Regions from separate parts of the Clostridium sp. CM027 genome, predicted to be linked through region 2. Evidence: a T-box and tRNA genes for the amino acid it is inferred to sense, from the RefSeq annotation. Region 2 holds a T-box; the other holds one or more tRNA genes.
The links. The T-box of region 2 lies ahead of pheS (phenylalanine--tRNA ligase subunit alpha). A T-box ahead of a tRNA ligase gene usually reads a tRNA of that ligase, here a tRNA-Phe.

Region 1: it encodes a tRNA-Phe, which carries the amino acid that the T-box ahead of pheS (phenylalanine--tRNA ligase subunit alpha) is inferred to sense. The anticodon was not compared.

What each region holds. Positions count from the first base shown of each region.
Region 1 covers NZ_CP077725.1:2,529,036-2,535,671, reverse strand. Annotated here, with positions in the region: rRNA gene KTC92_RS11950 (23S ribosomal RNA) at 1-2,825, shown strand, start outside; rRNA gene rrf (5S ribosomal RNA) at 2,942-3,058, shown strand; tRNA gene KTC92_RS11940 (tRNA-Phe) at 3,064-3,139, shown strand; tRNA gene KTC92_RS11935 (tRNA-Cys) at 3,146-3,220, shown strand; gene KTC92_RS11930 (hypothetical protein) at 3,683-4,183, shown strand; gene KTC92_RS11925 (M20 family peptidase) at 4,605-5,750, opposite strand; gene KTC92_RS11920 (sigma factor G inhibitor Gin) at 6,011-6,223, shown strand; gene KTC92_RS11915 (aminotransferase class I/II-fold pyridoxal phosphate-dependent enzyme) at 6,202-6,636, shown strand, end outside.
Region 2 covers NZ_CP077725.1:3,655,732-3,662,367, reverse strand. Annotated here, with positions in the region: gene ltrA (group II intron reverse transcriptase/maturase) at 45-1,454, opposite strand; gene pheT (phenylalanine--tRNA ligase subunit beta) at 1,918-4,296, opposite strand; gene pheS (phenylalanine--tRNA ligase subunit alpha) at 4,364-5,383, opposite strand; T-box leader at 5,443-5,655, opposite strand; gene KTC92_RS17435 (RNA methyltransferase) at 5,724-6,509, opposite strand; gene KTC92_RS17430 (TrkA family potassium uptake protein) at 6,522-6,636, opposite strand, start outside.

The sequences.
Region 1 (6,636 bases), 1.1 Mb from region 2:
ATCCAAAGATTTCCGAATGGGGGAACCCACATAGTAACAACTATGTACTGCATACTGAATAAATAGGTATGCAGAGGTAGACCCGGGGAACTGAAACATCTAAGTACCCGGAGGAAGAGAAAGAAACATCGATTTCCTAAGTAGCGGCGAGCGAAAGGGAAAGAGCCCAAACCCAGGTCTTTGATCTGGGGGTTGAGGATAGATCATAAATACTGCAATTCCTTAATTGAAGATAGCTGGAAAGCTGCTCCGCAGAAGGTAATAGGCCTGTAAATGAAAAGGAAAAACAGTCAGATCTAATCCAGAGTACCACGAGACACGTGAAACCTTGTGGGAAGCTGGGAGGACCACCTCCCAAGGCTAAATACTACCTAGTGACCGATAGTGAAGAAGTACCGTGAGGGAAAGGTGAAAAGAACCCCGGAAGGGGAGTGAAATAGAACCTGAAACCGTGTGCCTACAACCGGTCGAAGCACTTTATATGTGTGACGGCGTGCTTTTTGTAGAACGAGCCAACGAGTTACGATATGTAGCAAGGTTAAGTACTTAAGGTACGGAGCCGAAGGGAAACCAAGTCTGAATAGGGCGCATAGTTGCATGTCGTAGACCCGAAACCGGGTGACCTATCCATGGCCAGGATGAAGCGGAAGTAAAATTCCGTGGAGGTCCGAACCACGTTGGTGTTGAAAAACCATGGGATGAGCTGTGGATAGCGGAGAAATTCCAATCGAACTCGGAGATAGCTGGTTCTCCTCGAAATAGCTTTAGGGCTAGCGTCGATTAATTGAGTAATGGAGGTAGAGCACTGAATGGGCTAGGGGCTGACAACAGTTACTGAACCCTATCAAACTCCGAATGCCATATACTTTTATTTCGGCAGTCAGACTGCGAATGATAAGATCCGTAGTCAAAAGGGAAACAGCCCAGACCATCAGCTAAGGTCCCAAAGTGTAAGTTAAGTGGAAAAGGATGTGGGATTTCTAAGACAACTAGGATGTTGGCTCAGAAGCAGCCACTCATTTAAAGAGTGCGTAATAGCTCACTAGTCAAGAGATCCTGCGCCGAAGATGTCCGGGGCTAAAACTTACCACCGAAGCTATGGGTGTACACAATTGTGTACGCGGTAGAGGAGCTTTCTGTACTGGCTGAAGTCATACCGTAAGGAGTGGTGGACGGTACAGAAGTGAGAATGTTGGCATGAGTAGCGAGAGTTAAGTGAGAATCTTAACGGTCGAAAACCTAAGGTTTCCTGAGGAAGGCTCGTCCTCTCAGGGTTAGTCGGGACCTAAGCCGAGGCCGAAAGGCGTAGGTGATGGACAATCGGTTGATATTCCGATACCACCAATGGACGTTATTAGAAATGGGATGACGCAGGAGGATAAGATGTGCACACTATTGGATGTGTGTCTAAGCATTTAGGCGGAGCAGACAGGCAAATCCGTTTGCTCTTAACGCTGAGATGTGATGGGGAAGGGAATTTATTCCTGAAGTATCTGATTCCACGCTGCCAAGAAAAGTCTCTATCGAGGATATTGGTGCCCGTACCGCAAACCGACACAGGTAGGTGAGGAGAGAATCCTAAGACCATCGGAAGAATTGTTGTTAAGGAACTCGGCAAATTGACCCCGTAACTTCGGGAGAAGGGGTGCCTACGTAAGTAGGTCGCAGAGAATAGGCCCAAGCAACTGTTTAGCAAAAACACAGGTCTCTGCTAAAGCGAAAGCTGATGTATAGGGGCTGACGCCTGCCCGGTGCTGGAAGGTTAAGGGGATTACTTAGCGCAAGCGAAGGTATGAACTTAAGCCCCAGTAAACGGCGGCCGTAACTATAACGGTCCTAAGGTAGCGAAATTCCTTGTCGGGTAAGTTCCGACCCGCACGAATGGCGTAATGATTTGGGCACTGTCTCAACAACACATCCGGCGAAATTGTAGTGCAAGTGAAGATGCTTGCTACCCGCGATTGGACGGAAAGACCCCGTAGAGCTTTACTGTAGCTTAGCATTGAATTTCGGTATTGTCTGTACAGGATAGGTGGGAGACTGAGAAACATGGGCGTCAGCCTGTGTGGAGTCATCCTTGGGATACCACCCTGACAGTACTGAGGTTCTAACTGGAGGCCATGAATCTGGTCACAGGACATTGTTAGGTGGGCAGTTTGACTGGGGCGGTCGCCTCCAAAAAAGTAACGGAGGCGCCCAAAGGTTCCCTCAGCGCGGTTGGAAATCGCGCGAAGAGTGCAAAGGCAGAAGGGAGCCTGACTGCGACACTTACAAGTGGAGCAGGGACGAAAGTCGGGCTTAGTGATCCGGTGGTACCTCGTGGGAGGGCCATCGCTCAACGGATAAAAGCTACCTCGGGGATAACAGGCTGATCTCCCCCAAGAGTCCACATCGACGGGGAGGTTTGGCACCTCGATGTCGGCTCGTCGCATCCTGGGGCTGAAGTAGGTCCCAAGGGTTGGGCTGTTCGCCCATTAAAGCGGCACGCGAGCTGGGTTCAGAACGTCGTGAGACAGTTCGGTCCCTATCCGTCGCGGGCGTAGGAAATTTGAAGGGAGCTGTCCTTAGTACGAGAGGACCGGGATGGACAAACCTCTGGTGCACCAGTTGTCACGCCAGTGGCATCGCTGGGTAGCTATGTTTGGAAGGGATAAACGCTGAAAGCATCTAAGCGTGAAGCCCACCCTGAGATGAGATTTCCCATAACTCGCACGTAAGTGCGGTGTTAGTAAGACTCCTGGAAGACCACCAGGTTGATAGGTTAGAGGTGTAAGCATGGTAACATGTTCAGCTGACTAATACTAATAAGTCGAGGGCTTGACCTAAATATATAATTAAAAGTAATGCGATATACTTCTTTCGTAAGAAAGAAGCGAGGCTTTGAGCGTGAGCGAAAAGACTAATTCACTGTGCAATTTTCAGAGAATATTTATATTCTCAATCTGGTGATTATGGCATGAAGGTAACACCCGTTCCCATACCGAACACGAAGGTTAAGCTTCAATGCGCCGATGGTACTGCAGGGGTGACCTTGTGGAAGAGTAGGTTGTCGCCAGGTAATGTGGCTGGATAGCTCAGTCGGTAGAGCAGAGGACTGAAAATCCTCGTGTCCCTGGTTCGATTCCTGGTCTAGCCACCAAGTTATGGCGCTATAGCCAAGCGGTAAGGTCAAGGTCTGCAAAACCTTTATTCCCCGGTTCAAATCCGGGTGGCGCCTCCAAAACACTTTGTAAATATTACAAAGTGTTTTTTTTGTGGTGTGCCCAGCAGGCTTGTGGAGCCAATAGGCTGAGAAGGGTCTATCTAACCTAACTAACGGAGGGTTGTACAATAAATATTTGAACCTAATTACACGATGTCTACCTACTTCATTATTTGTTATAGTAAATGGTAAAGTTTTGCTTATTTTAGATATGCTCAGTTAATTTTTTAGTGGATATAAATAAATAAAATATCTATAACTTTTATTTAAATTAAGAAATATAGCGAAAAAGCTAGAAATACCTATATTGATACATATGGATTAGTATAAATAACATATATGGGCATATATTATGGTATACGCACTATAGGGAGCTTAGTACAAGTAGATTAATATATGAAATGCTAGTATAATCACATATGTTGGTCACAAAACTATTTATATCTAGTATTTTTAATTGATTTAGGGGGTCTGGCTTTTATGTATAAAGAGATGGTTCAAAGAAAAAAGTTTCCAGCTATAGTATTGTTATTTATTACATTAATTGTATTTATATGCTTATCAGACGTATTCACTAAAGTAAGTATAGGCAGAATAAATATTAAGACGTTTGTAACTATGTTCTTTAATACACTAATGATTGCTCTTTGCTATATGGAGTTTTCAAAATGTAAGGTTAAGTATAAGTATTCAATCGTAGCAGATCAATTCATTATCCATAAGATAAAAGGTGAAGAGGTTAAAATACTAGAAGATATTAAATTAAAGGATATAGATTATATTGGTAAATATAAAAACTACAGTGCAGGTGTTCATATTAGTAGCAGTAAAAAGTATATTTGTTCTACGTTTATTGGGAGTAAGTTTTGTTGTATATATAAAGTAGGAGATAACTTTAAAAAATTTTATTTTGAGCCTAGTGATGGGTTTATGAATAAAATTAAATTACTAAAAGAAAAAGCATATTTTAAAAATAAATAATAGATATATATAAGAAGTATAATTGAGTTATGATTATACTTCTTTTTTATATGTGCCAGGCAGGGAATTAACTAGGTTGTGAAAGTCCACTGTGTGGGTCTGTAGTTGCCGATCACTAGCTGAAGGAGGCCCTAGGTAGGGTTCCAACCTAAGGAATACGAATATTTAATGGATAATACTGTATTATTTGTAGAAAAAGAAACTATTTATTAAAGTAAAGGGTGAGAAAACAAAGGTAGACCGAGTATGGAAATTAAGTTTCTTGAGCTTTCATTTTATAGGTCCAAAGATTAAGTTAGGGTGTAGAATACATCCAAAATCTATTGCCAAGATGAGAAAGGGCTATTGGAGAATCTCCAACAGCCCAATTATGAGTCGCTCATTAACAAATGATACTTTAAAGAAACGTTTTAATTGCATATTATTTTAATTCAAGTCCAATTTCTTTTAATAACTCTTCTTTCTCAATAATATCGAGGCCTGTTAAGGCAAGAGCTTCTGCAGCTTTTATCATATTATTTTTACAAAAATCTGTTTGAGTTTCTAGAGCAAATGCAGGTGAGGGGCAACTCAACGAGGAATCTTCTGTAATAGATATGGATGGATATATGCATGGAGTAATATGACTTATAGAACCTATTCCCAGACCATATAGAGTATTTTTACAACAAGCAATATCGATGATGCCGCATTCTTTTAAGTTGTGTGTAAATATTCTTGATAAAGATTTATTTGTCAAAAGCTCTTGTGAAGGCAATTCAAATATGCTTATTTCTCCGGTTATATTCATTATTTGAGATAGTGATTGAATAAAGGTTACAATAGTTTTTTCTAGAGATTTAGCTTCTTTTAGGCTAGGAGCTTTTAAATAAAATTTGGCCTCTGATTCAGAAAATTCATTAATGCGCGAAGAGGCATTTTCTATAGAAATGCTATCAATAAAATACCTGTTGTGCAATCCTTTTAATAATTGACTTAATGTATTAAGTATAAATAAATAGGAATCCAAAGATGAAAGGTTACTAAGAGCTTCATTGTTATTATTAATAGTTTGGGTACATTTAAGTTTAAGTGGAATTGTAGCCATGGAGGTGCCGCTTTCCGCATTGCTTGTATCACAGTGAGGAGCAATAATAACATCCATATCATCAAAACATTTTTCCTTTGCTAAAGCTAATTCTGCGCCGTTTGTGTACTCGCCTGGGCATCCTAATAGAAGTACACTTCCACCGCTTTTAGATATTACTTTTGATAATCCTAATGCTGCCGCAATAGAAATGCTAGCATTCACGTTATTACCAAAAATGTGACCTACATTTTCAGTAGACGTGTATTTGCATATATAGCATATCTTAGGGTGGCCATTTCCATATTGAGCATAAAAAGAAGTAGGAATATTACAATAATTTTCTTGTATTTCAAAACCATGAGCTTTTAACATATTTATTATGTAAGAATAACCTTTATACTCTTTATAACTCGTTTCTGGATTAGTATAAAGATAATTAGATAAATTGTGGATATCTTCTTTTATACTGCTTATATAACTTATAATTTCTTGTTTCATAGCCTTCGCTCCTTTCAAAATGTTCATACCTATTAACACATTTAGTATAACCAAAGGTACATAAATATATTGATAATAATAAATAATATTTTATAAGTTTAAATAATAATTTTATATAGCTATTTATGGCATAAAATGTAGATAAATATATTTTAAATTATTAAGTGGACAAAATAAGAAACCGTACTTAGTTGAATAAAATATAGTATAAGAGGCTATACTGTAGGTAATTTTTAATTAGCAAGTTTAAGGGGGAAATTATGAAAAAAGAAAAATGTATTATATGTAGAAAGCCTCTAAATGATGGTATAATAATAAATGGAAGAGGGATTTGCAATAATTGCGAAGGAAGAATTATAGAATCAAAGGCTAATACTGATTTTTATGAATATTACAAGAACTGTATAAGAAAGACTTTGGTGCAGTTTATACCAAGAGGAGTGACTAAGGATTGTCAAGATTACCACTTGTAGATGGAGTGTTAAAATATATAAAAGAAAAAAATGTTTCCTTTTGTATGCCAGGGCATAAGGGAGGGCTTGGTTTTTTTAAAACGATAAGAGGCAAGGAGCTTTACGAAAATTTTATAAAGGGAGATATTACTGAGGTCGATGGACTAGATAATCTCCACCATGCAGAAGGAATAATTAAAGAGTCTCAACAGTTATTGAGTGAATACTATGGAAGTATTAAATCTTATTTTCTAGTGAATGGTAGTACTAGTGGGAACTTAGCTATGATTTTTTCATCCTTCAATGAGGGTGACAAAATCATTGTAGAGAGAAATTGTCATCGCTCGATATTTAATGCCATTATTATGAGAAAACTAAAGCCAGTATATATTAAAAATGAAATTCATCCAAAATATGATGTTCCTTTTCCTTTA
Region 2 (6,636 bases):
ACACCACCGTGCATACCGTTCGGTACACGGCGGTTCAATAGAAATTAATGTTTTAATAAATATGTCTCAGATATAGAAACTAATCCTATATTTTTAAGGTATTTATTGGTCAATGTTTTGTTTAATATAGGGCTATTGGATGTTCTCCAATAGCCTTTCCTTGTATTTGCATATTGCAAAGCTTTATTGTTTGGTATTCCTAATTTAACAAGGTTCCCATATTTTGTTTTAATCTTTTTCCATTGTTTCCAAAAACACATTCTAATTCTTCGCCTTAACCATTCATCAAGTGTTTTAAGAATACTTTTAATGTCTGCAATAGCAAAATAATTTATCCATCCAACTATCACTTGCTTAAGTTTCATAAACCTATATTTCATGCTCATCGCATTACTTCTTGAAGTTAATTCTTTTAGCTTTGCTTTGAATTTGATTATAGGTTTTTGAGGAACTCTCATTCTGTATTCACCTTTTGCCCGGTAAAATGAAAATCCTAAAAATTTAAGTTTCCAAGGTCTATCTACTGTACTCTTTTCTTTATTCACTCTAAGCTTTAACTTTTCCTCAATAAATCTCGTAATACTCTTCATTACTCTATTTGCTGATTTCTCACTTTTGACGTATATATTCGCATCATCAGCATATCTACAAAAGTTTAGTCCTCGTTTTGTTAGTTCTACATCGAGTTCATGTAACATTACGTTACTTAATAATGGGGACAAAGGCCCGCCTTGAGGTGCTCCTTCTTCTGTATTCATAAATACCCCATTTATCATCACTCCACTTTGTAGATACTTTCGTATCAGAGAAATTACTCTACTATCTTTAATATCTTCCGATAGTATCCTTATTAATTTATCATGATTTATCGTATCAAAGTATTTAGAAAGGTCTATATTCACCGTCCATGTATGTCCAGCATTAATATATCCCCTACATTTTTCAACAGCTTGTTTTCCACTTCTTAAAGGTCTAAAACCGTAACTATTATCAGAAAATTTCTTTTCATATACTGGTATTAGAGTTTGTGATATCGCTTGTTGAATAACTCTATCTAATACAGTAGGTATTCCAAGTAGCCTAATTCCACCGTCAGGTTTTGGTATTTCTACCCTTCTTACGGCTAGAGGTCTATATCTACTTTCTAATAATGATTGCCTTAATTCTTGTCCATGCTCTTTTAGATAATGTAGAAGTTCATCTACTGTCAAACCATCAATCCCATGACTTCCTTTATTGGCTTTTACTCTTTTATATGCTTTATTCATATTATCTCTCGATAATATCTGCTCGAGTAAACCATTATCATATTCATTCACATCGTTTCTTCCTTCTTCTGACATAGAGGAAATACTATGCACTTCTACATTACCTTCGAGTTCCACTCTATTCTCTCGTAGAGAGCCTTCTTTATGAAGTTGTCTGCTTTTATCATATTTTCTCGTATCCTTCAAAATTCCAAAACCTCCTATTGTTCAGTCCTTCCCACGCTAACGCGTTTTGCATGGTACTATGACGTCTGCTGACTTCTGATAGTTCAGCCATACATCACTGTATGGGTTGTTATTTCTAAATTCATATCCACAACTTACCTATCAGATCTCCCCGGGTAAGAACGCAATCTTTCACTCCATCTATCTGCTACATTTACACCACTTGTTTCGAATAGTTTTGGGCTTCGTTTTGTATTGCAAACTTACCCACAAGCATATGCCTTATATGTAGTTTCTGTTCGTCAGACCGGAGTTTGGCCGCCAACTTCCTTCAGATTCCATCTCACGATGGACACCCTTGTCTTAAGCTATGCACTTGGCACTATTAACCCGTGCTAGGGACTTTCACCCATTAGATTGCGCCCATGCCGGGCGCACAATGATAAAACCCCCTTATTACTAAGGGAGTTTTAGTTTACTTTCATTATCTAAGCTGCGCACCTAATTTATGCTCTAGAGATCTTAATATCTTTTCATGCACCTTGTTTACTTCTTCATCTGTTAATGTCTTGTCCGAGCGTCTATATACTATAGCATAGGCTATACTTTTCTTTCCTTCTGCTATTTGTTTCCCCTTATACACGTCAAATAATTTTACACTTTCTAAAATATTTCCACCTTGCTTTACAATTATATCATCAATGTCTTGAACTAGAACCCTCTCATCAACTATAAGTGCAATATCCCTTGTTACAGCTGGAAACTTTGGAAGTGCTTTGTATTTCTTATTTAAGTCAGCATATTTATATAATATATCTAAGTTTAATTCTGCTATATAACATCTTGGCTGCACTTCATAGTTCTCCGAAACACTCGGATGAATTTCTCCAACCACACCTATAAATTCTCTCTTTACATATAGGTTTGATGTTTTTCCTGGGTGATAAGTTGGATTTTCACTTTCTCTTTTAAATGATGTATTTTTCATTCCCAAAATATCTAATACATTTTCCACTACACCTTTTAAATCCAAATAATCAGCATTTCCATACATTCCTATAGTTAATATATTTCTTTCCTCTGGAAGCTTATCTGCATCTTCATTTGGTATATACACCTTACCTATTTCGAATAACCTAGCTTCTTCATTATTCCTTGAATAATTCCTTGATAAACATTCCATCATAGATGCTATAGTTGTAGTTCTCATTATACTATAATCTTCTCCTAAAGGATTTTTTATAGTAACTACTTTTCTTAACTCACTATCTTCTGGAACTAATATTTTATTAAATATTTTAGGACTTACAAAAGAATAACTTATGGATTGATTAAGTGCACTGCCAATTAAAGAAAGCACTACTTTATCTTCTAACTTTTGCTTTTCACTTTTCCCACTTTTTGAAGTTTCACAATTAGGAATAGTAGATGGTATGTTATCATAACCATACATTCTAGCTATTTCCTCTGCGACGTCTTCTCTAATGTTAATATCAGACCTAAACGTAGGCACATGTATAACTAAAAAATCCCCTGTTATTTCTGTAGCAAGTTCTAATCTATCAAGGTATATTTTCATATTGGGCATAGATATATTAGTTCCTAAAAATTTATTAATCCAATTTGCATCTACTTCTAAAGTATGAGATTTAACTTTACTCGGATATACCTCAGTGCATCCGTCCATTATTTCACCCGCACCTAATTCTTCTATTAAATGACAAGCTCTATCCATTGCCATTTCAGCCATATTAGGATCTAAATCTTTTTCAAATTTAGAAGATGCATCGGTTCTTAAAGATAATTTCTTAGAAGCGAGTCTTATATTAACCCCATTAAAGTTTGCACTCTCAAATATTATGCTTGTGCTGTCTTCTTTAATTTCTGAATTTAAGCCTCCCATAATGCCTGCAATTGCTATTGTTCTATCTCCATCTTTAATAGTTAAAATGCTTTCATCTAAATCTCTTTCTATCTCATCCAAGGTAATAAATTTTTCTCCGTTACCCGCTCTTTCTATCACTATATCATTAGTCGTAATTTGCCTAGCATCAAATGCATGCATAGGTTGACCAAGCTCTACCATAACGAAGTTTGTGATATCCACTATATTATTTATAGGTCTAATTTCTGCTTCTATAAGTCTTTCCTGCATCCATTGTGGAGAAGGCTCAATTTTTACATTTTTTATACCCTTTAACATATATCTTCTGCAAAGTTCATCATTAATATGAACCTTATAAAGGTCTTCCACATTATCCTTGCAGGTAGCTTTATAATCAAGTGCTGGTTTTCTATACTGCGTGCCTAAAGTTGCAGCCGTTTCTCTAGCTATTCCTAGAATACTTAAGCAATCTGCTCTGTTTGAAGTTATTTCAAAATCTATTAGTACACTTTGAAGATTTAATACTTCTTTTATGTCTTTTCCAATGATGGTATCGCTTGGAAGTATCATTAGTCCATCAACTGGTTCATCAACTGCAATTCCAAGTTCTTCCTCAGAGCAGAACATACCATTTGAAACTATTCCACGGAGTTTACCTTTTTTTATTTTTAGTCCTCCATGTAACGTTGATCCGTGAAGTGCTACTGGTACTATATCCTGTTCTTTCATATTAGTAGCTGCTGTAACGATTTGTGTCGGCTCGTCTAATCCTATATTTACTTGACATATAACTAATTTCTCAGCATCCGGATGTTTTTCTATTTTTATTATTTTCCCTGTAACAACCTTCTCAATTTCAGCACCTGATATAATAACCTCTTCTACTTTCGAACCAGACATGGTTAACTTATCTCCAAGCACCTTTGGTGAAATATCTATATCTACATAATCTTTAAGCCATTTAACTGGAACTTTCATTTTATATCCTCCTACAATTTGTATAGTATTAAATCATCTTCTGCGAAGCTGCATTATTATTTATATTTTAGAATTGTTTTAAAAATCTCATATCACTTTCATAAAGTGCTCTAATATCGTCTATTCCGTATTTTAACATTGTAATTCTATCAAGGCCAAACCCGAAAGCAAATCCGCTATAAACTTCTGGATCAATCCCACAATTTCTTAAAACGTCCGGATGAACCATGCCACAACCTAAAAGTTCTATCCAGCCGCTACCGCCGCAAACCTTGCACCCTTTACCATTGCACACAAAGCAAGTGGCATCCATCTCAGCTGATGGCTCTGTAAAAGGAAAATGATGTGGTCTAAACTTTGTTTCCATTTCGTCCCCGAACATTTTTTGCGTAAATAATTCTAGCGTCCCTTTTAAATCAGCAAAGGTAATTCCCTTATCTACTATAAGCCCTTCAATTTGATAAAATATTGGTGAATGAGTAGCATCTGCTGCATCGGATCTATAAACTTTACCTGGCGCTATCATTTTTATAGGCGGTTTCTGAAGCTCCATAGTTCTTATTTGTATTGGTGAAGTTTGGGTTCTTAAAACTATATTATCATTTATGTAAAAAGTATCTTGTTCACCTCTTGCCGGATGATTTTTAGGTATGTTTAATGCCTCAAAGTTATAATAATCTCTTTCTACCTCAGGGCCCTCTTCAATAACAAATCCCATAGATAAAAATATTTCATTAACTTTTTCAAGTGTTAACTCTAACGGATGTCTTTTACCTACTGTTTGTTTTTTCCCTGGCATAGATATATCTATAACTTCACTTTTTAGCTTCATTTCTTTTTCATTGTTTTTTAATGTATCTGAGGCTTTATCTATAAGTGTCTCTATATCCTCTCTTACTTTATTTGCTAATTTTCCAACAATTGGTCTTTCTTCATTTGATAACTGTCCCATGCCTCTTAATATTTGCGTCAATTCACCTTTTTTGCCCAAATATTTAACTCTGATATTTTCTAATTCTGTTTTAATAGCAGCTCCTTTTAATTCTTCTAAAACTGCAGCTTTTATCGTTTCTAACTTTTCTTTCATAATGAATGCTCCTCTCATATTTTGATAATTCTTTATAAAACAAAAAAAACCATCCCCAATAAAGGGACGGAAAATCCGCGTTACCACCCTAATTGACTAAAAACAGTCCTCTTAGATAAATTTATCGGTTTTACCCGCTATCGGCTACTTTTTTTCACCATTAGAACTCTGGAGTGAACTTGGATATAAAAATTTCTTAATGAAGCTCTCAGTCTAAGGCTTCTTATCCCTGTAAGTATCTTTATATTTACTTTCTCCGTCACAGTTTATTATTAATTTATGGTAGTATACAAAATATTATAACCACAACTACAAAAAAATTCAACTATGAATTTAAAAATCATATATTATTTTTCTGTCTTACGACTTCATACATCATAATTGATGCAGCTACAGCTGCATTTAAAGATTCTGCACCACCAGGCATGGGAATTTTAATTTTCAAATCACATATCTCATAAACTTCGGCGCTTATTCCATTTCCTTCATTTCCAACTGATATAATAACTTTCTCTCTAAGGTCTACATTATAGAAGTTTTTATCAGTATCCAATGAACTAGTAACTAGCTTAAATCCAGCGCTCCTAAGCTTTTGCACCACCGATAGATCACTATCGCAAATAACGGGTATTTTAAAAATAGAACCCATTGTGGATCTTAAAGTTTTTTCATTATAGATATCTACAGTTCCTTTTGTAATTATAACTCCTAGTGCTCCCGCCGCATGAGCTGTTCTAATTATAGTTCCCATATTACCTGGATCTTGTATTTTATCAGCTAACATATAGAAGCCATGATCATATTTAATCTCTACCGGTTTATTTCTAACTGTAGCAATAATACCTTGCGGATTATCCGTATCGCAAATACTTTTAAATAAACTGTCACTAACACTATAAACTTTAGTATTCTTCTGTAGCTTGTTTTTCATACAAGAGTTTTCATATTTTGAATCTCCTCTAGCACTTATAAAAATGTGCACCACTTCAAAATCAGAATCCAAAGCTTCTTCTACAAATCTGAAACCTTCAACTAAAAACATATTACTGTCTTTCCTATATTTCTTTTCTTTTAACTTTTTGATATCTTTAATCAATAAATTATCCTTACTTTGAATATGTTCCAAACTGAATGCTCCTTATTTAACTAGATTTTCCAACTTATTTAATTCTTCAATATTACCTATTGCAACAATAATATCACCTGGTTCAACAATATTATCAGCTGCTGGAGCAACATCAATATCATTGTTT